Armatimonas rosea: one gene and its partner. The protein of the gene in region 1 interacts with the protein of each later gene in a pairwise test. Links are inferred from orthologs where the notes say so. Each region holds a gene or a part of one and is shown on either strand. Other genes may lie near its edges.

Region 1 (15,145 bases):
AGGACATCCGTGGGGCCCGCCCTACCAACAACCCGTTTAAGAAGGCACGTGAGGAGCGCGAGCGCCAGGAGAGGGATAAGAAAATCGCCGAGATGTTCCGAAACTCAGGCTACAAGGATGAGCAAGAATGAGTCTGGCTAGGCGGCTTGCCGCAGCGGCCGGGGCGACTGCGGCAGCGTTTCTCGGAAGAAAAGCCGCACGTAAGCTCCTGCCCCTGGTCGAGGTCGCGATCACGCCCGTGGCGCTGGGGGCGGCGGTCTCGGCGGGGGCGGTGGCCCTGTTCTTTAATATCGCCGACGATATCCGGGGGCAGGATGGGGTCTGGCGCTTCGACCACGATGGTCTCAACCTAGCGGAGTCCCTGCGCACCCCCGAACGAACGGCGCTGATGCGGACGGTATCGGATCTTGCGCGCCCGGATATTATGTCTGCCCTCGGGGCCGCGAGCATGATTATCGCCTGGCGGAGCAAGAAGTGGCGCAACGAGGCGGTCTTGATGGCGGTGGTGCTCTCGGGCGGCGGTGCGATTATCGGGACGATCAAGTACCGGGTCGGGCGGCAGCGTCCCAACCTGGTCGAGGCGCTCGCGGTCGAGGAGACCTTCTCGTTTCCGTCGGGCCACTCGTTTATCGCGCTGTGCTTCTACGGAACCCTGGCCTACTGGTGGATGAAGGGCAAGCCTCTCAAGCAGCGGCTCTGGATCGCGACCCTGGCGACCAAGTTTATCGCCCTGATCGGAGCGAGCCGTGTCTACCTGGGAGTCCACTACCCCAGCGATGTCCTGGCAGGCTACGCCGCGGCGGTTCCCTGGCTCACGGCGTGCCTCACCGCCTACGAAAAGTACGAGCGACAGGTCGCTCTGCTGGAGTCTCGGGACTAGCCAATGCTCAGCACACGCCTCCTCCACCCCGAGATCCTCCGTGCCCTGGCGATGGCGGGCCACCGTGCGAAGGTGCTCATCACCGACGGTAACTACCCGCACAGCACGAAGTCCAACCCCGCCGCGACGCGGGTCTTTCTGAACCTCGCACCGGGAACGGTAAAGGTCACCGAGGTGCTCGCGGCCCTTACGAGTGTCATCCCCATTGAGAGTGCCGAGGTGATGCAGTCCGAAGATGGCACCGAGCCCCCGATCTGGTCGGGGTTTTGCGCCCTGCTCCCCGAGCTCGCCCTCACCGAGCGCCCCCTCCCCGCGTTCTATACCGCCGCCCTCGCCCCCGATGTCGCACTCCTGATCGCGACCGGCGAGCAGCAGCCCTACGCCAATCTCCTCCTCACCATCGGTGTCCTCTGGCCCGAGGACTCGGCCCACGACAAAGCCGCAATTGTAAAATAGCCCGTTTTTTTCGGGCAGTGCGAGGGGTTGAAAATCCCTCGCCTTCGTTCGCCCCACCGCTTGTAGGACATGCGCCCATTTTTTCGTCTTGCCTTGACAGCGCGTCTGTCTTTCGATAAACTTTGCAAAACAAAGTACTTTGATTAAGGCTGTTAAAAATGCAAGACTGGCTCGACTACTTCCAGGCACGACGTGCGACCCGCCCCCACTTTTCGTTTACGCCACCGGCGCTCTCTCGCATGACCGAGCAGGCGCTCGTGCACTCGCTGCGCCGCTTTGAGCTTGGGGAGTCCGGTGATGGCAACCGCCTCAAGGCGCATGCCGCCGCCCTTGGGGAGCCCGCCTATGAACAAGCGATCGCTCTCTTTATCCAGGAGGAGCAAGACCACGCACGGTGGCTTGGAGAGCTACTCGCGACCCTCAATGTCTCCCCGCTAACCTGGCACTGGAGCGATGCCCTCTTTGTTTGGTTGCGGCGGCGGATGGGGCTCAAGACGGAGCTCTGTGTGTTACTGGTAGCGGAGATGATCGCCAAGCGCTACTACGCCGCCCTCCGCGCTGGGATCCCCGACGAAGAGTGCCAGCGGCTCTTCGCGCAGATCTGTCTCGATGAGGAGGGGCATCTCGCGTTTCATACAGCCTACCTCACCGAGGCCTTTCGGCCATGGTCAGCCCCCGCGTGCCTCATGATCTGGCTCCTGTGGTGGGGCTTCTACCGGGCCGCCTGCCTTGCGGTCCTGCTCGACCACCGCGCCATCTTAAAAGCGACCGGTGTCTCTCCCGCGCGGTTCTGGAGCGATACGGGGCGCATCTTTGCCGGAATCTCGGGGCAGATCTTCGGGGGTGAGGGAGTGGCCGTCTGCACGGGCACTCCCCACCTACCGGAGCCTCAGTCGATATAGAGGAACTCGTTGGTCATCAGGAGCGCTTGGGCATAGCGCTCCCACTTGCTCAGAGGCACCGGGGGAGCGGGAGGCGGCCCGCCAAAGTCGCGTTCGGCGCGCCAGGCCTGGCGCTTGGCCCCCGTGAGGGTGACCGCAGGTGCCCAGGCAAACCCGTCGGTGTTCTCGTTGGTGCGGCAGTCCACCACAAAATCGAGCGTGTCGCCCCGCTTGACCTCGACCGCGGTGAGCTTTGTCTCCGCCTGGCTCTTCTGGGCGATCCACTCCCCCAGCACGCCGTTGCGCGAGTGCACAATCCGCCCCCGCACCCCATCACCCACGGCTCCAGGGTGGTTGAGGGTCCCACTCACATTCACCGTGCCCTCGAGCGGGCTCACCCAGCGGCGGATCACCTGGTGCTTCGGGTCGCCGGGGTGTCCGCCCTCGCGGCTCAGGAACACCCAGCCATCGACAGGGTCCGGGAGCTTTGTCCCCACTCGCCACTGGCCGTCGATAAAGGCCTTGAACTCATGAAACGCCGCGGTCCGTCCTTGGGCATCATCGACCAGCCCCCAGCCGTAGCGCCATGCTCCACCACTCTGCGAGTCCGCCTTGAGCGCGGCCTTGTCGGGGGCGATGAGATACGAAAGCGCCAGATCCAGCTCCGCCTTGGTGGGAGTCCGGCCCAGGAGCCGCTTGTAGAGAACCACCACCTTCTCGGTCTCGTCCTTGCCCGTCACCGCGCTTGCCAAGGCGCGTGCCTGATCGGCGGCGAGCGGCGAGTTCATCAGGAAGAGCGCTTGCTGGGGCACGATGGTCTTGAAGCGCTGGGGGCTGCTCTGATCGGGCGTGGCAAAGTCCAGGGTCTTGAAGATTCCGGGGAGGTTCTGGCGCTCGATAAAGCCGTAGACCGCACGGCGCTTGGTGTAGCTTCCCGTCCAGAGCTCCTCACTCTTGCCGCCCACCTTACTCATGTCCAGCGTCCCTGCCGCCAAGAGCAGGCTATCGCGCAGCTGCTCCATCTCCAAGCGCCGCCGGTTCTGTCGCCCGTAGAGCCGGTTCTCTGGGTCTTTGAGAAACGCGGCCTCGGTGGCATCGCTGCTCTGCATCCAAGTCGCCGAGAGCAGGATCTTCTTATGGAGCTTCTTGAGGCTCCAGCCCTCTTCCATCAGGCTAGACGCTAGCCAGTCCAGCAGCTCCGGGTGGGTGGGTTTCTCCCCTTGACGTCCAAAGTCCGACGGCGTCCGTACGATCCCGGTGCCAAAGTGCAGGAGCCAGATACGGTTTGCGATCACACGGGCAGTGAGGGGGTTGTTCTTGTCCGTGATCGCTTTGGCGAGCTCCAGCCTCCCCCCCGTGGGGAACTCGGGCTGGTTGTCCCCCGCGACACAAGTCAGGAAGTGGCGTGGGGCGGGATCGCCGGGACTGCCAGGATTTCCTCGCTTGAAGACCACGCCCGGCCGCGGGTTTCCCTCACGCAGGGCATGGGCAAACTCAGGCTTGGGGGGATAGCTCCCCTTGAGCGTCTCCATGGTCTTGTCAAGCTCCGCCAGCCGGTCTCTCTTGGCGGGATCGAACGACGGTAAGAGAGCCGTGCGCTGCGCGTCGTTGGGGAGCTCATTCTCCCGGAAGCCCTGGAGAGTTTTCTGTAGCTCCGGTGTCGCGGTCCCTGCCTTCACGGTCTCCCGCAGGCGCTTGACCTCGCTACGAAGGGTCGCCTCTCGCTCGTTCTTGGCCGCTTGGAACTTTCCATCGTGCTGCTCGTACGGTTCGCGGACCGCCTTGGGGGAGATCGCTGGCTCGTACTCGTCGCTAGAGGCAAAGATCGCGTAGAGCCCGTAGTAGTCCTTGGCGGGGATGGGATCGAACTTATGGTCGTGGCAGCGCGCACAGGCGACCGTCATGGCCTGCATCCCACGCATCGTCACATCAATCCGGTCGTCGATGATGTCGTGGAGGTTATTGATAAAGCGCCGCCCAAGGGTCAGATACCCCAGTGCCGCCAGATGATGCCGGTCGTCGCCCTGCACCAACCGGTCCGCCGCGAGCTGGTACTGCAAGAACTGATCGTAGGGCAGGTCCTCGTTGAACGACTGGATCAGCCAGTCACGGTAGGTGTAGGCATGGTAGTAGTTGCGGTCGTCGGTGAAGACATAGCCCTTGGTATCGGAGTACCGGGCGATATCCATCCAGAAGCGCGCCATCCGCTCCCCGTAGCGGGGCGATGCCAGGAGTCGGTCTACTGCCTGCCCCCAAGCATCGGGTGCCTTATCGGCCACGAAAGTGGCGATCTCATCGGCGCTGGGCGGCAGGCCCGTGAGCTCGTAGCTCGCCCGGCGCAAGAGGGTTCGTCGGTCGGCGTAGGCAGTGGGTTTCTGCTTCGCCCCTTCCAGCCGCGCAAGGACGAAGTTATCGATGCTGTTTCGCGGCCAGGCCTTAAGTACGACTGCCGGTGGCGTAGGCTTCTTGAGTGGCTCCAGCGACCAGAGCTTTCCGCCTACCATTCCCTTGAGCTCCGGCCAGGGTGCGCCGGCCTTGGCCCAGCCCTCGATCGCCGAGATCTTCTCCGGTGCGAGCACCGCGTTGCCCTGCGGCATGCGCGGCTTCCCCCCCTCGCCCTTGACACGTTTGACGATCTCCGCGGCCATAGCGGGCGTGACGGGAGCATCGAGCCGCAGGCCGCCGAGCGCGTTGTCCTTGCTATGACAACCGAGGCACGACGCCACAAAAGTCGGGCGGACCTGGGTCTCAAAGAGCTGGACGACCTCAGGGCTGGCGGGGGCGGGTTTGGCCTTGTCCTGGGAGAGTGCGGGCAGGAGCGCGGTCGCAGCCAGCCCCAGTGCGGCAAGAATTCCGGCAAGTCGTTGCATGCCAGGATTATACCGTTTTGTCCCGCGGTTAGGGGCGCTCCCGTTCACCCAGAGGGTACCCGGGAGCGTCAACGAGCCTGCGGCTGGGAAGGGCTTCACCCATAGGGCTCACTTATGGCCGAAGGCCTTTGCGGCGGAGCCTGCGACGCCCGTTGACGCCCCGCTCTAACCGGGGCGATCAGCTGGGATGGTTGCGGCGGTAGGCGGCGAGGATTCCGCGCATGTAGCCGGGAAGCGGTGCCTCAAACGAGAGCTCCTCGCCCGTGCGGGGGTGGGTGAACTCCAGCTTGCAGGCATGGAGCGCCTGGCCCTTGGTCTCGATATCGAGCTTGCGTAGGCCACCGTAGACCGAGTCACCCACAACCGGATAGCCCGCAAACTGGCAGTGGACACGAATCTGGTGCGTGCGCCCGGTCCGTAGCCGGCACTGGATCAGGGTCATCGGCCCCAGCCGCTCTAGCACATGGACCTCCGTGGCGGCATCCCGGCCCTCGCCGGGCTCGCTGATCGCCATCTTGTGCCGGTCGCCGGGGTGGCGGTCGATGGGCGCTTCGATCACGGCATCGTCGAAGTGGGGACTCCCCCAGACGAGGGCCACATAGGTCCGCTTGGCGCTCCGGTCCTGGATCTGCTCCTGGAGCTTGCGGTGCGCGACATCGTTCTTGGCGACCACGAGCAGGCCCGATGTGTCCTTGTCCAGTCGGTGGACTATTCCCGGACGCTCCTCCCCCCCGATCCCAGAGAGCTTCCCTTTGCAGTGAGCGAGTAGCGCATGCACGAGTGTCCCTGTGCGCGCGCCGGGCGCAGGATGCACCACCATTCCCTTGGCCTTGTTGACGACCAAGAGATCGTCGTCCTCGTAGACAATCGTCAGCGGAATCGCCTCAGGAACCAGCTCCGTGGGCTTGACCGGCGGCGGGGTCACGGCAATCGTGTCCCCGACTTGGGTCTTGTAGGAAACCTTAACCGCTTTCCCATTGACCAGCACCGCGCCCTCGTCGATCCAGCGCGCCGCCTGTGCCCGTGAGACCTCAGGAAGATGTGCGGCGAGAAACGCATCGAGTCGTCCCCCCGCTTCTGCAACCACTAACTCAATCATAATGCCCTTTCAAGAGGCGAATCCGGAAGAAATACCCCGCGAAATCCGAGGTTGGTAAAGGTCGAGTGCGGCAAGAATCGGCTACGATGGGCGCAGTGGAACCAGTCTTCCCCCGACGTATCCCAGGCCCCTCCCCGCGCGACACGGTGGGTGCCGTCCTCTGGCCCATGCGGGTTGCTTGCCTTGCAGTGCTGGTAGTATCCTGCCTCGTACCAGTCCTGGCACCACTCCCACACCAATCCTGCCATGTCTAAAACACCGTAGGGAGACGCCCCAGTGGGGTACGAACCAACAGGGACGGTTCCGTTGCCCCTTCCAAAGCCGTGCGTGCTAAAACGCAGCGCCGTGGGGATAAAGCTGTCCCCCCAAGGAAACCGCTGGCCTGTCTCACCACGCGCCGCTTTTTCCCACTGGGCCTCGGTTGGGAGCAGGAGCCCCGCCCAAGAGCAGTAGGCAAGCGCATCCCGGTGGTTGACCTTTACCATAGGGTGCCCTTCTTTCCCGTCCCACTTCCCCCCCCAACCGAACCCCCCAGGAGGCTTGGGCATCTCCCCAGGCTGGCTGGCTTGCGACGACTGAAAATTGGGATTCTCGCGCACAAACTCCTGGTACATCGCCACAGTCACCGGCGTTTTTCCGATCTGAAACTCCGCAAGCGTGATCGTTTGCCGAGGGGCCTGATCGTCACGGGTATCGTCCCCACGCAGAAACGCACCCGCCGGAATCGTAACCCGCTGGGCGTGGTACTCGTCGCGTGTTCGTGGCGGCACAAACCCGGTACCACGGCTCTTGGGCACTGGGTTACGCCCCCTTAAGTGCGTTCTTCTTTGCCAGCACCAGACCAAGCACGATGCCGACGAGCGAGACGAAGAGACTGGCCCACTGACCGGTCGAGAGGCCAGCCTTCACCGACTCCGTGCCAGACTGCTCGCGCCAGACCTCGACAATAAACCGCACGATGCCATAGAGGACCATGAAGGCGCAGATGATCTGCCCCCGGAACGTGCGGTGCTTCTCCAGCAAGACCAAGATACCAAACGCAATCGCGACTCCAATGGCTTCGTAGATCTGGGTGGGATGCACTCCGATAATCTGCGTGTGCTCGTCGGGGTAGAAGTTCATCTTCCAGGGCAGGTCGCACTTGTGGCCGTAGCAGCAGCCGTTGAGGAGGCAGCCGATACGCCCAAAGAACATCCCAATCGCCAGCGACGGTGCCGCGGTGTCGATGGCATCCCAGGGGTTCATGCCTTTTTTCTTGCAGACCAGGATGCCCACCAGGACGCCCCCGATCAGGCCGCCGAAGCTGGTCATTCCCCCCTGCCAGACCGCCCCAATACTCAGGAGATCACTCTTGTAGGTATCAAGATTCTGGAGGATATAGCCAAGCCGCCCGCCTAAGACGCCGCCAAAGAGGCCGGCCAGCGACGCGTCCCAGTAGTCCTCAGACTTGAGGCCGTAGCGCGGGGCGACACTCGCGGCGCGCCACGCGGCCATGAGGAAGGCGATCATCAGGAGCAGGCCCCACGAGCGCAGGGGGAAGCTCCCGATATGAAAAAGAACAGGAAGCATTAGCTCTCCTCCCCGACAGGAGCCGCAGGTGATGGTGTTGGCGTCGCCGTCGGCTCGCTCAGCAGGAAGCTACGCACGGCGAGGAGGCAGATTCCAATCGTGATAGCCATATCGGCGACATTGAAGATCGCAAAGTTGATAGCGCGAAAGTCGAGAAAGTCGGTTACGAGGCCCGTGCGGAGCCGATCAATGAGGTTGCCGAGCGCGCCACCTAGGGGCAGTGCCAACGCGATCCCACTGAAGCGATCTAGCCCGCCTTTTGCCCGCCGCTCCGTCACCACAATCCCCGCCATGATAATCACCGAAGCGAAGATGATGAGCCAGGTTTTCTTCTCCAGCATCGAGAAGGCGATCCCATCGTTCTGGACATGGGTCAGGTGAAAGACCCCCGGCCAGAGGGGCACGGTGGTGTGGAGGGGGATCTGTGCCTTGACAACCGCTTTAACGGCTTGATCGGCGACGGCAATAGCGCCTGCCAGGAGATAGAACCAGGCAGGCGCGAGGCGTTTTGGCATAACGCGTTATTATACCGTTCCGTCGGGCGTGATCGTTCCGCGGCGCACTAGCTCCCGAACGATGGCCGCCTGCGGGGCGGAGATCTCCGGAAACTCCGGGTCGCTGCCGACATCCTCCCGGATAAACCAGGAGCGCATGCACTTCTTGCCCGGAGCAGGTGAGACCGTCACCGAGAGCGCATCACCCGATGTCAGAGTGAGCTTGGCGACCATGAGGCACTCCGCCACAAGCGCATCGTCGCCCGCCAAGAGCGCCGCCAGGTTGGCATCCAGCGTCACCTCGGCGTGGGCCTCGGTGGACTTGGAGATCAGGCCCTCGGTCGATTCCTTGGCCTTGCGGGCGGCGGCCAGCGCCTCACGGAACGGCTCCAGCTTGAGGTTGAAGGCATCGCGCACGGCAAGAATCGCCTCGAAGCGTGCCTCAAGAGCAGCCTCCGCCGTGCCCGGCGTGGGCCAGTCGGCGAGGTGGACGCTCTCGGCCTTGCCTTCCCAGCTCGGCAGAAACTCCCAGGCTTCGTCGGCGGTGTGTACCAGCACCGGCGCGAGCATGGTGATCAGTGCCGTGGCGACTTCGAGCATCGCGGTCTGCGACGAGCGGCGCTTGGGGTCCTCGGGGAGGAGCGTGTAGAGGCGGTCCTTGAGGACATCCAAGTAGAAGCCCGAGAGCTCCGTGTTGCAGAAGCCGATCAGTGCCTGAGTCGCCTTGTAGAATGCGTACTCGTCGTAGGCCGCCGTCACGTCGGTCACCACACCCGAGAGCTTGGAGAGAATCCAGGCATCGAGTGGGTCAAGCGCATCGGCGGCGACACGGTCGGTGTCGGGGTTGAAGTCCGCGAGGTTGCCCAGGAGGAAGCGCAGGGTGTTGCGCAGCTTGCGGTAGCTATCGGCGAGCTGCTCCAGGATTCCCTTGCCCAGGCGCGTGTCCTCGGTGAAGTCGATCGAGCCCACCCAGAGCCGGAGCACGTCCGCGCCTAGCTCATCGATCACCCCGAGCGGGTCGACCGTGTTGCCCTTGGACTTGCTCATCTTGATCCCACGCTCATCGACCGTGAAGCCGTTGGTCACCACCGCCTTGTAGGGCGGTGTCCCCCGGAGCGCGGAGGCGATCATCAGCGATGAGTTAAACCACCCGCGGTGCTGGTCGCTGCCCTCCAGGTAGAGGTCCGCCGGCCAGCGCAGGCCGGGCCAGACACCGGAGTCCAGCACGGCAAAGCTGGTCGAGCCCGAGTCGAACCAGACATCCAGGACATCTTTCTCTTTCTCAAAGTCCTTGGCCGCGACCCCGTTGTAGGTGAAGCCTTCGGGCAAGATCGCCTCAGGAGCCGTGTTGTACCACCCCTCGACACCGTCCTTACGGATCACCGCGACGGCCGCATCGAACGCCACCTCGTCCATCACTGCCTCGCCGTTGGCATAGAACAGCGCGATGGGGACGCCCCAGTGGCGCTGGCGGGAGACTGTCCAGTCCGGCCGACCGGCGACCGCCGCCGTGATGCGGTTCTCCGCTTGCGCCGGGTACCACGCCACGTTCTTGATCCCATCGAGCGCTTTTTGGCGCAGCCCATCGTGCTCCACCGAGACAAACCACTGGACTGTCGCGCGGAACAAAAGCGGCTTGTAGGGCGCGCGCGGCGAGTGCGGGTAGCTGTGGGTGAAGTTGTAGCTCCCCAGCAGCGCCCCTACCTCGGCTAGGCGCTCCGGGATCGCCTTGTTGGCCTCATCGGTGCTCAGGCCCACAAACGGCCCTGCTTCGTCGGTGTAGCGCCCCCGGCCATCCACGGGCGAGAGCACCGGCAGGCCGTACTTCATTCCTGTGACATAGTCATCGGCACCGTGGCCGGGCGCGGTGTGGACGATACCGGTTCCGGTGTCGGTGGTGACATAGGTCGCCAGCACGCCCACAGAGTCTCGGTCCAGCTCAGGAAGCGGGTGACGGAAGCGTGCCCCTTCGAAGCTCGCGCCCTTGCGGGTCTCCAGCACCGTGACTGCGCCGAGATTACAGGCCGTCGCCGTGGCCTCCAGTAGCTCGCCCAAGAGCACCAGCTTGCCCGCGTTCTCGGTCTCCACCACGACATAGTCAAAGTCCGGGTGGAACGCCAGGGCTAGGTTGGCAGGGATGGTCCACGGAGTCGTGGTCCAGATCACGGCGCGCAGGCCCGGCTCGGCGAGGCTCTCAAAGCCCACATAGATCGCCGGGCTCACGTGGTCCTTGTACTCCGCCTCGGTGTTGGCGAGCGCGGTCTCGTTGGCGCTGTCCCAGAGCACGGGCTTGAGGCCGCGGTAGACATAGCCCTTGCGCGCCATCTCCAGAAACGTCTCGACGATCTTCGCCTCGAACGCGGGGGCCATGGTGAGGTAGGGATTGTCCCAGTCGCCACGGATTCCCAGGCGCTGAAACTGCGTCTTTTGTGTCGCCACCCACTCGGCGGCGTAGGTGCGGCAGCGTGCCCGGAGCGTGTCGGGGGTCCAGGACTCTTTCTTCTCCCGGAACTCCTTCATCACCTGCACCTCGATCGGCAGCCCATGGTTGTCCCAGCCCGGCACATAGGGCGACTGGTAGCCCGCCATGGTCTTGTAGCGGGTGACGATATCCTTGAGGGTTTTATTTAGCGCATGCCCAAGGTGGATATTGCCATTGGAGTACGGGGGGCCGTCGTGGAGCAAGAACTGCCCCTTCGGTGCGGGCTTGTCGAGCGATTTCTGGTAGAGGTCGAGTGACTTCCAGCGTGCCTGAAAGAGTGGCTCGCGGCTCGGGAGGTCGGCGCGCATCGGGAACTCCGTCTGCGGCAGGTTAAGTGTCTTTGAGTAGTCCATAGTCTTGAAATAACGAAACGGTCACGGGGTCGGCGGCGGAGACAAAACAACAGCGCCCCTGGAAGCAAACACCACGATTCGCCGAACCCTGGGACGAGCGACACTGCCCGTCCCGAACCGTGTGTTGCTCAGGAGCGCTGGATAATCTGGGCGATTCCGCCACAGCGAGAGAAGTACTGCATACGCTAGGGGCTATTATACTACCCCCGGCTACGTGCTGCCAACACCATGACCATCAGGCCCAGAAGCGCGAGTTTTTCTTCGTCGGGCGAGAGGTCCGCGTGCTTTTCCAGCTCGAACTTGCTCTCAAAGAGCGACGGCTTCTTCACCAGGCGCAGGACCTTGGTATCGCCGCGCTTGACTAGATAGGCGGGGTGAAAGAGAAAGGCGGTTGCGAGGCCAATGATAGGAATCTCCCCGACAACATGGTCGATCACCTTGATCCACGGGTTTTCTTCGTCGATGGCAAGGGTCGCGTTCTCCATTCCCACGGGGCGAATCTGGTAGTCGATGTTCCAGATCGACTTCCAGCCGTTACAGGTCACGGTTCCCAGCTCTTTGTTTGTCGCGGCTTCCACGAAGGTGTAGACCGGGGAGAGAGCGATCGCCTTGTTGGACTCAATATGATAGAGCGGCTCGGTCTGTCCGGAGTCGGTGAAGATCGTGATCTTCTCTTTCCAGGAGAACTTGCGCTTGAGATAGCACACGGTGTTGCCAGACGCATCCGTGACCGTGAGCTGGCTAAGAAGCGCAAGCAGCTTAAACGAAACTGTCAGAGGGTAGTTCATGGGGTCTTACTTTCCGGGCGGGTGTAGAAGGGGCGCAGATCACGGGCACCGCGCTCGGTGTACGGGACGCCGGTCTTCATCCAGTCGGGGCGGGGTGCGTTTAGGAGATAGTGGTCGAAGAACTCGGCCAGGTGGACGGTCCAGTGCTTCATCATGTCCCGGTTGGTCAGGCCGTGGCCCTCGCCGTTGTAGTTGAACATGAAGGCTTCCTTACCGAGGCGGCGCATGGCGGAGAAAAACTCGATTCCCTGGGTCCACGGCACCGCGCCATCGGCATCGTTGTGCATCGAGAGATACGGGGTCTGGACCTTATCCACCCAGAAGATCGGGGAGTTCTCGATGTACTTGAGCGGGTCGGTCCAGGGCGGCCCACCGATACGGCTCTGGGTGCGCTCGTACTGGAAGGCGCGGCTCATGCCACTCTCGTAGCGAATCCCGCCGTAGGCACTCACCATGTTGGAGACCGCCGCCCCCGCCTCGACCGCGCGGAAGAGGTTGGTTCGGGTGATCATGTAGGTGATCTCATAGGCGCCCCAGCTGTGTCCCTGAATCCCGATGCGCTTCTCGTCGATATAGCCACGCCGCAGCACTTCCTGCACCGCGGGCACGACACACTTCATCGCGGACTCGCCGGGGTAGCCCGTGCGGTAGGTGATATCGGGGCGCAGGACGATATAGCCGTTGCTGACATAGCGGCTAACATTGATATTGGTGCCAACTCCGGGACGGACATAGTTATGAAGCTGGTCGGCCATGCGCTCGTAGATATAGACCATCAGGGGGTACTTTTTATTGGGGTCGAAGTTGTCCGGGAGCGTGAGAACCGCCGGGAGCTTCTGCCCATCACCGGTGGTGTAGGTAATCAGATCGCTCTTGCCCCAGACAAAGTCTTTTTGCTGCGGGTTGGCATCGGTGATGCGCTCCGCCTGGGGAATCTTGGCCACGCTGGGCGCGAGCCAGAGATCGGGGAACTGGTCGAAGCGCTCGCGGGTGAAGAGCACGGTCTCGGCATCGCGCGCCTTTGTCGGTGGCCCAAACGAGCAGTCGTCCATCAGGAGCTTGCTGGGGCGCCCACTTCGGAGCGAAGGGAGCTGCCAGTAGCCCTCGGCCCGGCTGGCGAGGTCGTTGACGGTGAAGAGGATGGGCTTGTCGGTGGGAACGGCGGGCTTCTCGGGATCAAACCCAACACGGCTCATGCGGAAGACAAGCCCTGCTTTTCGACCACCGGTTACTTGACGCGCGTCGCCATTCTCCGGGTTCACCTCCCAGAGATCGAACTTATCGTAGACCAGGATCGACTTATCGCCCTCGGTCCAACCTGCCGACCCGTACGGCGGAGGCGGGGCCGGATGGTCGTCGTCTTCGTCCCAGAGCGCCTGCGGAACCTTCTCGCCCAGATTGACGACCTTCTCGCTGTTCACCCCCCGGCAGAGCCAGGTTCGCCGCGCTTGGTCCCACCAGACAAGATACTTCTCGGTCGGCGAGAGCAGCACCGCGCCCCCAGCCTTGGTGAGCACTTTCTTGCGCTCCCCAGACTCGATATCCACGAGGTAGACATCGTCGTAGCTCTGGTCCCACGACGTCAGCTGCTGGTAGGGCTTGGCATCCCGCCCGAGTGTCCAGCGCTTGGTCTCATCGCCCACAAACACGGTCGGTAGGTCTGGCCCCGAGAGCACGGTGAGCTTCTTACTCTTCAAGCTCAGCAGTGCCGGGTAGCTGGGGCGTGCCCCCGCGCGGAGCTTCTGCATGGTCTGGAGCAGGCCGTCCCCCGACGACCAGATATCCACGGCCAGCGGCTCGACCGGGTCCTTGGGCTTCGGCGCGGGCTTTGGTGCCAGCGAGAGGCTCAAGCGGCTCCCGTCCTTGGAGAACCGCGCGCTGCTACCGTCGGCGAGCTGCCAGCCCGCAGGCACACCGGGCGACCTCTCGGTCAGCAGCTCCGTGGCCTTGCCCTCCCCCACTCGCCAGTGCCAGAGGCTACTTACTCGTTCGCGCACCGGAGCGGGAGGGATCGTCGGAGCCGCCGCGGGCGGCTGTGGCGCAGGTGCGCCGGTTGAGGCGGGCGTCGGTGCGGCGGCGGCAGGAGCCTTTGGCGTTCGGACAAAGACCAGCTGCTCCCCGGCATCGTCCCAGGCGATCCCCCGCAGCTCCGACGGCCCTGCGCTCACCGCCACATCGCCGACCTTGCCCAGCTCTCGGACAAAGAGCCCGTCTTTGGTGTCGTCTTTGCTATCCACCGAGTAGGCCAGCCGGGTACCCGCCTTGTTCCATACAAACTCAACCACGTCTGAAATGGTTGTGCTCTGCCCCGTACTTAGATCCCGCACCGTCAGCTCCGCACCTGTCGGCTGATTCGGTGCGCCGCCCGCCGGCCCGTCTGCCCCTCCTGGGAGCGGAGCACCTTGAGGTCGTCGCCCTTGTCGCCCCGCGGGCGGCTGATCTTTGCCCCCCCCGCCCCCACCTGTGGGGGCGGGGGGGGCGGCTTTCTCCAGCTGGTAGGCCAGCCAGCGGCTCCCCTCGCTCGCCAGAGTAAATCGCCGGACTTTCTCAATCGTCTCGGTCTTGCCCGTGGTCAGGTCTAGAATGCCCAGCGCCGACGGAAGGGGCGGTTTCTTTTCTTTACGTGCCTTCTCGCTCTCGGCAAACGGCGCGCCGATCGTGAAGATCACAAAGCGGCTGTCGGGGGTGAGCTGGGGCGCACGGCCACGGGGGATCTTGTACTCGGTCGGGCTGTTGGTGCTCCGAATAAAGAGCGTCCCATCGCCCTCTGTCGGTGCGATGACGTAGGCCGCCCACTTGCCATCACGCGAGAGCTGCGGGAGCTGGATACTCTTCCAGAGCTCGTAGTCGTAGTGCTGAAGCGGACGCTTTGTTGCAACCGGGGTAGTGGAGGCCGGCTGGAGCTGGTTGATCGTCCCCCCGCCGTTCACCCGCGCCGGGAGCGGCTGCTGGGCGTAGGCGGCGGAGAGAAAGAGAAGCGAGCAGGAGAGCGCAAGTGACAGACGGGAAACACGTGACGGAGCCATGGCGCATTATACGGAAAGGCCCTCACCGACGACAACCCCGCTGGCGCGGTACAATAAACCATGTTTACAGGAATCGTAGAGGCAGTGGGAAAAGTGGTCGCGCTGGACTCGGGGCGAGACTCGGTGCGGCTGACCGCGGCAGCGGGGCGTGTGGCCGAGGATGTCGCGATCGGAGACTCCGTGGCGATCAACGGGGTCTGCCTGACGGTCGTGGAGATCGCGGCCCCACAGCTCACCTTCGAGGCGG
Region 2 (14,599 bases), on another replicon or contig:
GCCCCACTTCTCCAGCCACGCTCCCTGGTCCCCCACCTCAGCCGGCATGTTCTCGGTGATCGCGCCAAAGAGCGTGATGCGGATATCCATGGGCTGGCCGTAGAACGGGAAGCGCGGATCGATTCGCCCTCGGGTGACGCCCTGTGCCAGGAGGTTATCCCCCGGACGGCGGTAGAGAGGTTGCCCGGTCGAGTCAAGGCTGATGTAGTTCTCGTAGGTATCGTTGGGATCGGGGTTGAACCACGGCCCGGGGATGATAAAGAACGAGCCTTCCTGAGCATAGATCAGGGCCTCGACTCGGATGTCCGCCGGCGCAATCCCCGCCCGAGAGAGTCGATAGTCGGTCTGGTTGGGAACGCCCGCATTCGCGTCCACCGAGAGGTTCAACAAGTTGTCGATCCCAAACTTGGGCACCTGAGCGTAGGGCACGGTCTGATCGGGGTAGAGCAGCGCAGGGTTATTGCCAGCGTCCTTCAGATCAAAGACATGGTCGAAGTAGATCCCGGGCTCGGTGCTGGTCGGGCCGCCCATCGCCAGCGTGGTCAGGCTGGGATTGGCGTTGGGCCAAGCCATATCAATCGGGAAGCGGAAGAACCCAAAGGGAGCCGCGAGGCTCGGATCGGCGTTTACCGCAAGCCGCATCGCCGTGGCCCCATCCACACCCGCCGCCGAGTGGCGCAGGTAGAGCTGGGGAATGTAGCTAGGCGCAAGCCGCCCCACGGGGTTGGGCATTCCATTGGGCAGGTAGGTCTGAACCGGTGCCTGATTCAGGCGCATGGCAAAGGTCGGGGAGGCCGGGTTTAAGAAGATCGCACGGGCATCCGAGCCAGATGCCTCGGGACCAGCCGCGTTGTCGCCAGGGTTGAAGAACTGGGTGGTGTTGAGCACGACATAGTTCTTCGCCAGGAGCGCAATCGACGACTTCCCACGCACGAACTCTTCGGTCGCGGGGACCGAACCATCGGGGATATTGTCCTTGAGGAGGTTTCCATCAATGTAGATATTGCCGCCCGAGACCACGGTCAGGTGCCGGATGTAGTAGCGCAAGGTCTGAGGATCCAGGCCGCCGACCGTTCCGCGGATACGGACATTGCCCTCGGCATAGACCACGTACTCACCCTGCCAGACACCAGGCTGGATCTGCTGGGCCGGATAGCCCTCCAGCTTGCGAACACTGGCGGGAAGCCCTGCACTAGGAATATCGGCAGCAGCCTCTGCTGTGCCATTTCCCAGGCCGGAGTAGCGGATCACGGTGGACTGGTTAATTCGGCGACCGGTGTTGTCACGCAAGAACGAGCGGTTCACACTGCTGGCGGAGCGCTGGATAATCATGGCGCGCGGCGTCAGGGTGATCACGACGGCCGGGGGGACGTAGCGGTTGTCGCCGTTCCACCACGTGCGATCGACACCCACCCAGTTGGAGCGCGGCGAGTAGGCACCGATCAGGCTATCGGAGGCGTTCTGCATGTCCTCGCGGTTGTCGAGGTAGAGGCCCGCGCCCCAGCCGATCCGCCCCGCTTGGGTGGTCCCCAGGCCGGCGATCGTATTGCCCGCAACGTACCGGGCATCGATAGGCTCGGAGTCTCGGGTGAGAGCACGGTAGCGGGTGAGACCGTTATCGCCGATGCTCTGGTCGATCAGCGGCGCGGTGGTCCGTGCGACCCGGCGGAGCGGGTCGGTAGTCTGAGGCGCATGGTCGCGGACGAGACCTTGGTAGGAGTTGAACACTCCGTTGCTCGCCACCACACTGGCATTGGTAAACGCACCTCCCAGCTCCGTTAGCAAGACCTGAGAGTTATTGGCGGGAATGTTTAGGCTCGACGAGACCGTCAGCGCATCGCCACGCTGTCCATCGAGGAGCAAGCGGTTTACCCCAAAGAAGGTAAGAGCGGCATTGGAGTGGATCGGGCCATGGTAGACCGACTCAATCTGTCGTGCGGTCGGTGCGCTGGTATCGCGCCCTCCCGAGATAAAGTTGGAGTCCAGCACCTTGCTCGCGGAGCCCAGCGCGGCCACGACCGAGCGGTTGTCTTTATTAGTGATATGGCGCAGGAACTCAACCGTCCCGATCTGCTTGTAGGCCACCTGCTCGCGGCGTGCGCCCTTGCCCTCAGAGCTGGCGAAGGTGGTGGGATCGCTTGGATCGACAATTCCCACCCGGCCAATGGAGAGTAGCTTCAGGAAGCGGTTGGTTGCGGAGCGATCCGGCGCTGCTGTCGCGCGGCTATCGGGCTTGTAGACGATCTTGACCAGCGCGCGCCCCCCGAGGTTGCCCGCGCCCGGGGTTCGTCCCCCGAAGTCCACACGGGAGTAACCACAAGGCTCAGGGTTGAGTGGGGTGCCATTGGAGGCACTACAGGGACGGAGCCAGTCGTAGTCAGGATCGCTAGGACGAAGCGGCTCGGCATTGCGGATGCCATCCCCATCGCTATCTTGGTCGTCGTAGGCCTGCCCCGTTAAAGCTATGTTGGTATCATCCGGGTCGGCGACAAAGGGCACAGGGCGCCAGTCGGCCCCCTCGGGCGACTTGGTCAGCTCATCGTCGAGGTACTTGATCCCTGCCTCGGCGAGCTTATCTGCCGCAACACCCTTCGACGAGGTGCTGGTCGCCCGCATGTTGTTGACGATCAAGGCGATAAAGAGCCCCCCCAGAAAGAGCAACAGGAACAGGACAATAATCGCGACCGTGAGCGACTGTGCCGCCCGGTTTCGTCGCCGTGGGCGTCCCGGAGAAGGAATGGGTTGATTTGTCATCGTCGTCACCGTATCGTGTTCCCTATGCGAACCTTGTCCGTCAGGTTGATCGAGGTCCCCTGGTGGGTATTGGAGTCGTAGACCAGCGCCCCGACATTGACCGTCAGCAGGTCGCGGGTGGCGTAGTCCACCTTCACCACATCCGGCTCAGGCGCGATAATCGCCTTGTCGCCAAGGACCCTCCCCTGTGCATCCACGGGCTTGCCATTGTCTGCCCCGCCACTACGACGCGCGTAGTTGTTCTGCCAGAGGTAGGTCACCTGAACCTCACGCTCCGCCACGGCGGCGGGGTCGGTGAAGGAGCGGGCAGGGAGCCCAGGGCCACCGGGGTTGTCAAACCGCAGGAAGGCAGTCGGTAGTGTCCCATTGATGCGGGTGTCCTGGTCCAGCAGGTAGGTGCGCTGTCCCACGATCGGTGTCCAGCGCTTGCGCACACTGTTGGCAGGATCGGTGATCAGGGTTGCCTTCTTCACCACACTGGTCAGCGCTCCGGGCGCACGGTAGTAGGTCACGTTTCCAAGACCACTGCTACCCGCCGTCACGCTCATGTCCGGGCCAACCACACTCTCACTGCCCGCCGCGAGCATCAGCCCACCACCGGGCTGAAGACCGCCCGCCCCCACATTGCCAAAGACCACCAGCGGCGAAGTATACGTTCCTGCCTGGGTCGTGAGCAGCGGTGTCGTCAGCGCGATGTCCGAGCCATCCGCACGGAAGTAGCGCAGCGTGGAGTCGTCGAGGAGGTTGATCTCTCCCCAACCCTGGTTCGATGGCGTGTTCACGTCGGAGTCCGCATCGGGGAAGCGCGTGTTGAGGCGATAGAGCGTCTCCACCAGCTCACCCGGGTTGGCATCGGGGAAGCCTCCCGGCACCATGGAGCGAACGGTCCCATTGGCGAGGCGGATCAGCGGCACGCCGGTGTTGTCTCCCGCCAGCGGCGCAAAGCCTGTCTTGATGGTCCCACGCTCCATGTTGAGCAGGAAGGTCAGGTTGGGAGTCTTGACAAAGATCTCATTGGTGCTGGTGATACGGGCGCAGTAGAGCACTGCGTCCGACGTGGCAAGCACCCCACCGGTCGCCGCCGTGTCCAGGTGCACATGCGGTGTGGTCGTGCCATCGGGGAGCAGCTCCGAGTCGACCGTCACGCGCAGTGCACCGTAGTCCGAGCTCCCCACCCGGCTCGCGGCCCGGTAGAAGGTCACCGAGCTCGGCAGGCTCCAGTGGCCCTGCTGCGACGAGTAGATGGTCGGGACGGCGTTGGGGACCTCGGCGGCGGCGGCGGTCATAAAGCCGGGGGTCGCGTTGTCGCCGGTCACCGCGCCAGGTGCGAACGAGACCAGAGGCCGGAACGGCGTGGTTAGCACGAGATCGCCCGTGTCGTCCTTGACCCAGTTCACCACATCCTGATTCGGACCATCCACCACCGCAGACGCAATCGCCTTCCAGTTGGCAGCATAGCTCACCCCGTTCGATGCCAGGTTCGGGTTGTAGAAAAAGTTAGGATCGTTGAAGCCGCCCGCATCAGGCAGCATGCTGTTGTAGTTAGCTTGGTTGATCAGCTTCGGGTCGGTCGGATCGAACTCAACACGGTAGAGGACAAAGGGATTGTGACGGCCATCGGCGGAGAACTGTGCGACACGGCGCTGGTAGACATTCTCGTAGGGACGGGTGTTGTCCTTGAGGCCGATAAAGTAGCGCACGATCCGCGTCCCCGGCGCGAGCGGGAAGCGCACATCGGAGCCCCCGATCGTATCGCCCGTGGTCGGGTCCTTGGTGCCGCCCGAGGGCAGGTGGCCCGACGGGATAAAGTCCACCTTGCTGAAGAGCACGGGAGCGGGGAAGACCTGCACACCCCCCGCCCAGTTGTAGCCATAGGGCGTGGTCGCCGCTCCCCCCACCCCGATATTGACCGCAAACTTCAGGGGGAACATCACCGGGGTCGTGGTGTTGTCAAAGACAAACACGGCCTGGGACAGCTCACGAGAGATCTGGTGAAGACCATTGCGCGCCTGGGTCTGTGCCTGCACCTGGTTCTGCGCCTTGCGGGTCAGGTTGAAGCCCTGGATGATGGGGACAAAGAGCAACCCCAGCAAGATTCCGGTGATGGCGATCACCACCAGAAGCTCGGTCATGGTAAAGCCGCGCTGAACCCGGATAAGTTTTGCTAAATTTCGCTGCATCGGTCTTAGTCTTTCGCTCAGTCTACTGGAGAACGCCCTGTGTCAAGTAGGTATCCAGATCCTGAATCCGCCACGGAGCGTTGCGCTCCAGCCCATCTTTCCAGATCACACGGCTCTTGGCAGTCGCGCCCTTGATGTCGGTGGCCACTCGCCAGTTGGCATGCGTACCGTCCCAGCCCAGAGGCTTCAGGAACTTGGTGACATCCACCGACGCACTGATAACACGGCGCTCGTTGGCGGCGTTCAGCTGAACATTGGGAGTGTCGATCGCAAGCTGAACCGCCGCGCTTCGTCGCCAAGAACCGTTTGTTAGTACTTGGAAGACAACGGTGACACCTTTGTTCAATTCGGTTCCGGCAAAGTTGAGCGCTCCCACCGCCGCGGCCCCAGAGCCCGCCGTGGTGCGCCAGAACAGGTCAGGGCGGTCCGGCGACGTTGTCAGGCCCGTTAGCGCGTCCAAGGTCCAGTTCGACGGCATCGCCGTGACCTCGCGGTAGGTGGCCATGGCCTTGCTTAGCGCCGCGCCCCACTCGCCCTCCGCCTTGTAGAGAATGCGAATCGGCGTCCCCAGAGCCACACGGTTGGTATTGATGTAGAGCGTCCCCGTGGCGTACGAGCCGGTCTTGGGATCGGTGTTGACCCAGTAGTCTTGGTTTACCTGAGCAGGATCGCCCGCCTGGAGCAAGCCGTAGTCGCCAGGGCGTCCACTGGCACCGGGGTTTAGGATCGCGCCCGTGTCGAGGCGGACGATCATAATATCGGTGTTCTTGCTCGCATCGGTATCACCTGCGGGGAAGATTCCCTCGTAGAAGGTGTTGTCCGGGTTGATGTAGTCCAGCGACTTGATGCGGGTGAGCGTCGTCCGTAGCGGCACCTCGCCGTAGGCACCGATCGCCACTGCAGGAACATCGCGGTCGTCGTGGATGATGTGCCAGTCTAGAACCGCATAGTCCATGTAGGCCTTGAAGGGGTCCTGGCCGTTGTTGGCAAAGCGGGCACCCACCGGGTTGAAGGCGACAATGCCAGGGTTGGCGACACTACTCTTGCCGCTCGCCGCATCCAGGTTGTTGGAGACGAGCTGGTACTGATAAGGATCTTCCGGGTCCCAGGCCGCGCCGGCTGCCAGACGCGTAAACTCGCGGGTGACCACCTCGCTGCCCGACTGAATGGCATCATCGGCCGCAAAGGTCGTAGCGGGATCCAAGGTATTGTAGCTCAGGTGCGACGGATCACAGAGGCGAATCCAGACCGCTTGGGTGCTCGCGGGCACCACAAAGCGATCCGTCACCGCAACCGCATTGTCGTAGGGGTCGTCGTCGTGGTCGTTGACCAGCTTAATGAAGCGCACCGTAAAGACGCGGTCACGGCTCGACGGGTAGAACAGCATCCAGGCACCGCCGTTGGCATCCTCGTTCTCGTCCACCAAGCAGCTGGTCGGCCCGGTCAGGCGCGCCCGGTAGTAGTCGGAGAAGAAGAAGGGCTGGCCCGAGCTAGCCTGGTAGTAGGGATCGCGTGCGATAAAGGCAGGAGCGACATTGAGCGGGGCGCTACGGATCGACAGAAACAAGTTGTAGTAGAGCGAGTCCGCCGCGGTCGCCGGGGCGTTGGCGGGGTTGCCGACAAGAGCGTCCATGTAGATCGGCCCGAGCTTGGCCATGTAGATCGAGCCCGAGGTGGTCGCGGTGGGGGTCGGCAGCCCGATCTTCACCGGTTCGCCGACAATAAAGCGGAACTTGTTGACATCGCTGTAGTAGGGGCTCGCAGGGTCACCCGTGAGGTCATCGGGATCTTCGTCTACGACGAACGAGCGCACCATGCTCCCGGAGTTGCCCGAGAAGTAGGAGTAGGCGATGGCATCGGGCAGGTTGGCGGCCTCGTTCTGAGCCTTCTCCAGCAAGCCATGCCCCACACGCGTCCCACGCATGCGGCTCTCGCTATTGCGCAAAAACGTGAAGCCCAGCGGAAAGACCCGGATGACCGAAAAGACTCCGATCAGCAGGATGACCAGAACCACCAGAACCTCTACCAGGGAGGTGGCTCGCCGACATTGCTTCATTGTTCTATCCATCGCTGCTCTCGTTTTCATCGCTGCGCTTTTGCTCTTTATGGAGTTGGGAGAGCCTGCCGCGGGTGCGTACAGGCTCCTCTTCGACCGCTGCCTGAGGGAGATTGTTCCCCTCCGCAAGACACTAGTTGGTAAGCTGCCAGAACTGGGAGTCCCCCGCGGGATTGGCCGGCAGCGGGCTGAGCTTGCGCACATCCAGCACCTTGGCCGTGCCACTCTGGAAGAGAACCAGGATCTTGCCCTTCGGCACATGGTGGGTTGTCATGGTCACGACCGTGTCGGCGGGGGGACGAGCCCACAGGAGCTGGCGCTGGTAGAGCTGCAGGTTCGCCGGCGAGAGGCTATCCAGGGTGGTGTTGTCCACCACGGGCATCCAGAGCCGGGAGTAGCGTGCCACCAGGGTGTTGTTGTCGATCGTGTTGTTGTTGATATTGGTAATCAGAGGGCTGGCATCGAAGGCATCGTAGGCGTAGAAGGGAATCTGCTGTGCGCCCAGCCCAAGCGCGGCGGTCCGCGGGACGTAGAAAGTCGGGCCCGCCGGGTTTAGCAGGCTGATGCGGCTCGCCAGACCAACCTTGCCCGTCACACTGGGAGTCGCCACGACGTTGTTTCGAGACTGGAAGGTATCCAGATCACGGATGTACTCGGGGTAGAGCGACTTGGTGAAGATCTTGCGGGCGTTGCGCGAGGCGACATACTCCGGGTCGGTGCTCCGGTAGCGCCCGGTCACCAGCGCCGCGGTCTCCTTCATGGTGTAGAAGTCAGAGCAGCTCGGATCGGGGAGGCCGTTGGTGCGGCAGATCGCCGGGCCAAAGAGAAACTCGGGGTACTCCCGGTTGTCGAGCTCATAGGCAGAGATCGCCTGGTGAATCTTCTGGAGGTTCGACATCGTGGCTCCACGACGTGCGCTCTCCTGCACGGTCCCGGCAACCGGGAAGAGAATGGCCGCAAGAATCGCGATAATCGCGATCACGACAAGCAGCTCAATCAAGGTAAAGGCCGCACGATAGTTGCGAACTCGCAGATTGGATGTCATAACTTCTATCCTCTAAATCTTCAACGCAGACTCACCGTCGGCCTGCTCGGGGCATTATACTATTGACTGGGTTGACGATGCAACCGGGGGACATGTTCCCTATCTGGTACAATTTACTATGAATCTCTCGCCTGAGCTTCTAAACCTGCTTCGCTGTCCCCTCTGCCATCCCCCCTCCCCCCTGAGCCCTGTGGCAGAGGGGACGGTCTTGCGCTGCGCCGCAGGGCATTCCTTCCCGCTCACCGAGGGATTCCCAGATCTACGGCCCGACGATCTCAAGGCCCCGGCACCCGCCGCGCAACAAAAATAAATCTCTCAAGGAAAAACTATGCAACTCACTCCCTCTGGTAGCCTCCGTGTCTTGCTCCTCAATGGCCCTAATCTCAATCTCCTCGGGCAGAGAGAGCCGGACATCTATGGAACCATGACCTTTGAGGAGCTTAACAAACGGATCCGGGACTACGCTAAAGAGATCGGCATCGAGCTCAAGTCCCTGCAGAGTAACCACGAAGGGGCGCTCATCGACGCGATCCACGAGGCCGCGGACTGGGCCGATGCGATTGTCATCAACCCTGGTGCCTACACCCACTACTCCTACGCCATCGCCGATGCCCTCAAGGCCGTGCGCCTCCCCGCGATCGAGGTACATCTCTCCAATATCCACGCCCGCGACGAGTTTCGGCGAACCTCGGTGGTGGCCCCGGCCACCGTGGGGCAGATCGCAGGCTTCGGGGCGATGTCGTACCTGCTCGCTCTACAAGCGGCGAAAGCCATCGTCCAGCAAGGCCGGGAGTGACGAAAAAAAATCACCCCGTGGGGAATGATCCTCACGGGGTGATTTTTTTTGTGACAGAGTCTAGAGAATAGTCAGAGCTCCGACTGCCTCGGCACTCTTCTGGGTCGCAGGGGTCGGAAGATACCCTACCAAGTCGTAGGTGCCCGCCGGAGTTCCTGGTGGCACGGTCCAGGACTCCGTGAAGACTTTCTTCTCCCCAGGTGCCAGGCTAAGGCGTGTAAACGACTGGATAAACGAGCGCCCCCGAGAGTACTGCCAGATCGTCAGCGCACCTTCCCGGTAGCGTGCGTTGGGCTCCGGGCGGCGGCGCACCTCAAGATCGTACTGGTTGCCTGTGGGGAAAGTGAGCACCGCTGGCTGGTCGCCGGTGTTGGTGACAGTGTAGGTCAGACGAACGCTCTCCCCGACACGGGCAGTGCGGCGGTCGGTTTGTAGGGTTGCTTGCAACTGAGGACCTCTTCCTTTCGGGGTGCCGGGCGGGCTGGGAACACCAGGGTCGCCGCCCTGCCCACGCTCGGCGAGATAGACCTGGGTAGACACCGCCTCGCGAAACGGCAGGTGCACCAGCTCGATCTCATACGTTCCCTCCGGAACTCGCCTACCGCTATCGTCGCGGCGGTCCCAGAGCTCTTTGTGCTCGCGCCACTGGCCGGGCGCGAGGCGAATCTCCGTGCTCGGGGGGGCGGGCTTGTTTCGGGACCAAGTCCAGACCACCTTGCGAGTGCGACTGTCTCGGACCGTGATCTCGTACTCACGCCGCACCCCTATCTGGTAGGTGACCAGGGACGGGCTCCCGTTGGTGAGGCGCACGGTAAGCTCCACCGCACGCTGGGGAGGGTACTGCGACCGGTCGGTGACAATATTCTGGGTCAATCCACGCTGCATAGGTCTATTCTCCTCGCTGTGCACGCTTGGCTGCCTGCCAGAGCGCCGCTTGCTCGGCCAGAGTGAGCTCCGAGACCGAGCGGCCCTGCGCGTGGGCAGCTTCCTCTATAAAACGCCAGCGACCGGAGAAACGTGACACCCCCACCCGGAGTGCCTCCTCGGCATCGACTCCCATCTTTCGCCCCACATTGACTAGGGTAAATAAGACATCCCCCAGCTCGTCGGAGATTCCCTGCGTGCGCCCCGCAGCCAGCTCGGCGCGGAGCTCCGCCAGCTCCTCCTCAACCTTGACAAAGACCTGGTCCACATCGGGCCACTCAAAGCCGACCTTGACCACGCGCTTGCTGGTCTCCAGCGCCTGCGAGAGCGCCGGGAGGCTGGTCGGAATCCCGTCGAGCACCGAGGGTAGCTTAGGGGCCTTCCCCTTCTCTTGCTTCTCCTGGGCCTTGATTGCGTTCCACTGTGCCAAGACCGCGTCGGAGTCGCGTGCGCTCGCATCGCCAAAGACATGCGGGTGGCGACGGATCAGCTTCTCGCAGAGGACGGCGCAGATATCGAGCGCATCGAAGTCCGCACTCTCCCGTGCGATCTGGGCATGGAGCACTACTTGGAGCAAGAGATCGCCCAGCTCCTCGCAGAGTGCCTCTAGGTCCTCCTGGTCGATCGCCTCCGCCACCTCGTAGGCCTCTTCGATTACGTAGCGGCGCAGGCTGGTGTGGGTCTGCTTTAGGTCCCAGGGACAGCCGCCCTCAGGGTCGCGCAGGCGGGCGACAACCTCCAGGAGCGTATCGAAGTCGGCGCGGCGCTGGTCGGCGGGGAGCTCTGGCACCCAGACCGTGGTGAGGTGATCGATGAGCTTCCGGTGGGCACTGCGGTCTAGCTCATAGAGGGGAAGAGTCGCGGTCTGCTCAAGGCCGGGAATACCACCACCGTGCACCACCGTGACCAAGAACTCGTCGGGATAGCCCGCGCGGCTCAGTGCGAGCTTGGCATTGCTAGCCGCGGCCTGGCTGTGCACCTGGTAGAGCAGGAGCGGGCCGCCCGTGCGGAGCGCGGCGGGCGGGGCAGCAGCCTCCGGGTCGAGCAGAAGCGCGTCGATCACGTGGAGATCGCCCGTCACCGCCTCGCCGATGGCCTCCAGGCAGGCGTCCACAAACGACGGTGCCCCGATCACTTGGGTCTCCACCCCGAGCCGCTTGGTCTCGGCCAAGAGGCGGGCAATCGTGGTCTCTCCTACCAGGGGGTGCCCCGGGACGGCATAGACCAGGCTCCCCTGGGCCGCATGTGCACGGAGCACCCGTGCGACAATAGCATCGTAGGTATCGGAGAAGGACGCCCCCGCCTCGTACTCATCGTCGAGGGGCGTCACATCGCAGCCCGCCAGCGCTGAGGCGAGCGGCTCGCTATGGAGAACCGGGTGACGCTCGGTGCGGACAAGCACGGGTAGCCCGCCGGTCAGTAAGGAAAAAGCCCGGGGAGGGAGCGCTTCCGCACTCCCCGGCCCCAGGCCAACAAGATAGAGCATCCGGTCTACTTGGGTGCCGCAGCGCCCGGCTTGCCCGCAGGAGCTCCCGCGCCACCGGCAGGAGCTGGTGCCATGCCCCCCGCCGCTGTCAGCCCACCCGGTGCGGCCGGTGCAGCAGGCGGGGTTACCGGAGGCTTGTCCAGACCGGCGTCTTGTGCGCTCTGCTTCACGGCCTTCCAGATAGTCTCCTGGACCGGGCTGGAGGTCTCGACTGTCGCATCGAACTTCTTCTTGATGATCTCGTTGCGGATCTGGTTGAACTTAGGATCGCCCGTTGCCTGGAGCTGGAGGATCACCCGCTGGCGTGCGATCGGGGCGGCGGACTCAACCGGGACATTGTACTGAGGAAGCTTCTTGTCCACCTTGACCCAGGCCTTGGCGATCCCCCCCTGGATGGGCCAGTCCACCGGCCCGATCACGGTTCCGGGGGCAGCCTGCTGGATCTTGTCCTTGAGCGAGGGCGGCAGTGCAGAGTTTGCAAGCACCTGGAGGCCACCGCTCACCTTGAGCTGGGGGATGATATTGAGCTCGCGGGCGGCCTGCTCGGTGAAGTTCTTTGGATCGCTGAGCTTCTTCTGGGCCTCGGCGAACTGCGGGGTGTTGGCCCCGACAAGCACGAGGCGGAGCTGGACGCGCGCGGGGAGCCCGAACTCGTCCTTATGGTCGTTGTAGTACTGGGTCACTTTGTCGTTGCCAACATTGAGCTGCTTGATCAGCACCGCGACCTCAGCGAGCTCGGCGCGCAGGTTGTCCTTAAAGACCTCCGGTGTGGTCCCCTGCTTCTGGAGCTCCTCCTCGAAGGTCTTGCCCGGCTGGCTCTGCTCCAGCATGTCCTTGCGGTACATAAACGCCTTGTTGACATCGTCATCGGAAGGGACCACTCCCTGGGCCGCGGCCTCCGCAAGGATGATCTTGCGCCCGATCAGCTGCTCTAGCACCAGGCGCCCTGCTGGAACAGGAACCGCACCATTGGGCCCCGCGACTGCTAGAGTCTGCTCCAGAGCACTGATGTACTCGTCCTTGGTAATGACCTGTCCATTGACCTTAGCAAAGGGTTTTTCCCCACAGCCTGCTGTCAGCGCCGAGGCAACTGCCAGGGCTGAGAGACCACTCCATGAAATACGATTGAGGTTCAAGAAAGACACTCCATAATGAAAACTTTATACGCACCCCTATACGCTCCCAATCGGTTGGGTGTTCCCAATAACCGGGATTCGCTCGGGTTTTCGCGCAGATTTCCTGTAATTCTACCGTGGAGACTACCCACCTGCAATTTCAGCCAGAGAGGAAAGCCCCCCTAAAACGGCGAACCTAGGGCCACGGAAAGATTCCATAGGAGGATTTTATGCGTATTCTAACAACCCGCCGCTCGGCGCTCTTCTCTCTAGGCGCGGTGGCGCTGACACTTCTGGTGGGCTGCGACCAAAAGCCCGCGACAACGGGCGGGGACACTCCCGCGCCCGCGGGCGGCACCGCTCCGGCTCCCGCAGGGGGCAAGCTGACCCTCGCGGTGATCCCCAAGGGCATGACCCATGTCTTCTGGCAGTCGGTCAAGGCCGGTGCGGAGAAGGCCGGCGCGGAGCTGGGCGCGGAGATCAAGTGGGTCGGCGCACAAAAAGAGACCGACACCGCCGGACAGATCGGCGTGGTCGAGAACCAGATGACCGCCAAGGTCGATGGGATCGCGCTGGCACCTCTGGACAAGGCCGCGCTGGTTCCGGTGATCAAGAAGGCACACGAGGCCAAGGTTCCGCTGGTGATCTTCGACTCCGCAGCGGATGTCAGCGACGATCAATACGTGAGTTTTGTTGCCACCGACAACCGCGTGGGCGGCGAGATGGCCGCCAAGCAGATGGGCAAGATCTGCGGCGGTAAGGGCAAGGTGGTGCTGGTGCCCAACGCCGCCAACTCGGCCTCGACCATGGATCGTGAGGCGGGCTTTGAGGAGACCATTAAGAAGGAGTTCCCTGGCATGACCGTGATCCGCTCCAACTACGGTGAGTCGGACCGCAGCAAGTCGCTCAATGTCAGCCAGGATGTCCTCTCCGCCAACCCTGATGTGGTCGGGATCTTCGGCTCCTGCGAGCCCTGCGCGATCGGCGCTCTCAAGGCAGTCGAGGCCAAGGGGCTCAAGGGCAAGGTCAAGATCATCGGCTTTGACAACACCACCGAGATGGAAAAAGGCATCACCGAGGGAACCATCGACTCGGTCGTGATCCAGAACCCCGCCAAGATGGGCTATGAGTCGGTCAAGGCACTGATCGCCGCGAAAAAGGGCGAGAAGGTCGAGAAGAAGATCGATACGGGTGTTGTCCTCATGACCAAAGAGAACATGGACAAGGACGAGATGAAGGACTTCCGCGCGAAGTAACGCAATAAAAAAGCCCCCCGCTTCGGGTGAAGCGGGGGGCTTTTTTGTTTGGTTACGGTTTAAACGCGGCCTTGAACTCGCCTAGAGCGCGGTTGAGGTTGTCCTCGATGTCCTGAGAGAAGGTCTTGGTCTCGGCGATCTTCACCGGGACGTCGGGGTACTTGTCCGCGACATAGGCCAGGAACTCCTTCTCGAACTTGCGGACAGCGTCCACCGGCAGGTCGTCGAGGGCGCCCGAGGTGGCGGAGTAGATCGAGATGATCTGCCACTCGACACGCATAGGCGCGTACTGGTCCTGCTTCAGAAGCTCGACCAGGCGCTGGCCACGGTTGAGCTGCTGCTGGGTCGCTTTGTCCAGGTCCGAGGCGAACTGGGCGAAGGCCTGCACCTCACGGTACTGCGCCAGCTCCAGCTTGATGCGCCCGCCGACCTTCTTGTCCTTCATCGCCTTGATCTGCGCGGAGCCACCCACGCGGCTCACCGACACACCCACGTCGATAGCCGGGCGGACACCGGAGTTGAAGAGGTCGGTCTGAAGGAAGATCTGGCCATCGGTGATCGAGATCACGTTGGTCGGAATGTAGGCGGAGACGTCGCCGGCCTGGGTCTCGATGATCGGCAGAGCGGTCAGCGAGCCACCACCGCGCTCAGCGGAGAGCTTTGCTGCGCGCTCCAGCAGGCGGGAGTGCAGGTAGAAGACGTCGCCCGGGTACGCCTCGCGGCCCGGTGGGCGGCGCAGCAGAAGCGAGACCTGGCGGTAGGCCACGGCCTGCTTGGACAGGTCATCGTAGATGATCAGCGCGTGGCGGCCGGAGTCGCGGAAGTACTCGGCCATCGCACAGCCGGCGTAGGGTGCCAGGTACTGAAGGCTGGCGGGGTCCGACGCGGGCGCGGCGATCACGGTGGTGTACTCCATCGCGCCGTTGGCACGCAGGGCCTCCACCACCATACGGACGGTCGATGCCTTCTGTCCGATCGCAACGTAGA

The links.
Region 2: the proteins of ileS (region 1) and HNQ39_RS00360 interact in binary tests that used the Escherichia coli proteins (3 or more experiments, as listed by UniProt). The link is inferred for Armatimonas rosea from one-to-one orthologs.

Annotation. Positions count from the first base shown.
Region 1 is NZ_JACHGW010000004.1:49,851-64,995, forward strand. The notes cover bases 8,080-11,397. They hold ileS (isoleucine--tRNA ligase), read right to left. Parts: upstream 11,085-11,397; coding sequence 8,280-11,084; downstream 8,080-8,279. Other genes in these bases: lspA (signal peptidase II), read right to left, coding at 8,080-8,270; HNQ39_RS19650 (LURP-one-related/scramblase family protein), read right to left, coding at 11,285-11,397. In the rest of the region: HNQ39_RS19600 (rhomboid family intramembrane serine protease), read left to right, coding at 1-131; HNQ39_RS19605 (phosphatase PAP2 family protein), read left to right, coding at 128-880; HNQ39_RS19610 (RbsD/FucU family protein), read left to right, coding at 884-1,336; HNQ39_RS19615 (ferritin-like domain-containing protein), read left to right, coding at 1,495-2,238; HNQ39_RS19620 (DUF1553 domain-containing protein), read right to left, coding at 2,226-5,087; HNQ39_RS19625 (RluA family pseudouridine synthase), read right to left, coding at 5,266-6,186; HNQ39_RS19630 (SUMF1/EgtB/PvdO family nonheme iron enzyme), read right to left, coding at 6,183-6,956; lgt (prolipoprotein diacylglyceryl transferase), read right to left, coding at 6,988-7,755; more of lspA, read right to left, coding at 7,755-8,079; more of HNQ39_RS19650, read right to left, coding at 11,398-11,872; HNQ39_RS19655 (alpha/beta hydrolase family protein), read right to left, coding at 11,869-14,898; HNQ39_RS19660 (riboflavin synthase), read left to right, coding at 14,959-15,145. UniProt on the Escherichia coli protein: Catalyzes the attachment of isoleucine to tRNA(Ile). As IleRS can inadvertently accommodate and process structurally similar amino acids such as valine, to avoid such errors it has two additional distinct tRNA(Ile)-dependent editing activities.
Region 2 is NZ_JACHGW010000001.1:87,023-101,621, forward strand. Bases 11,828-14,599 are described here. They hold HNQ39_RS00360 (substrate-binding domain-containing protein), read left to right. Parts: upstream 11,828-12,586; coding sequence 12,587-13,612; downstream 13,613-14,599. Other genes in these bases: HNQ39_RS00355 (peptidylprolyl isomerase), read right to left, coding at 11,828-12,377; atpA (F0F1 ATP synthase subunit alpha), read right to left, coding at 13,665-14,599. In the rest of the region: HNQ39_RS00315 (hypothetical protein), read right to left, coding at 1-2,754; HNQ39_RS00320 (PulJ/GspJ family protein), read right to left, coding at 2,760-4,934; HNQ39_RS00325 (hypothetical protein), read right to left, coding at 4,957-6,990; HNQ39_RS00330 (type II secretion system protein), read right to left, coding at 7,124-8,035; HNQ39_RS00335 (Trm112 family protein), read left to right, coding at 8,154-8,345; aroQ (type II 3-dehydroquinate dehydratase), read left to right, coding at 8,364-8,831; HNQ39_RS00345 (BsuPI-related putative proteinase inhibitor), read right to left, coding at 8,892-9,716; mazG (nucleoside triphosphate pyrophosphohydrolase), read right to left, coding at 9,721-11,241; more of HNQ39_RS00355, read right to left, coding at 11,247-11,827. UniProt on the Escherichia coli protein: Part of the ABC transporter complex RbsABC involved in ribose import. Binds ribose. Also serves as the primary chemoreceptor for chemotaxis.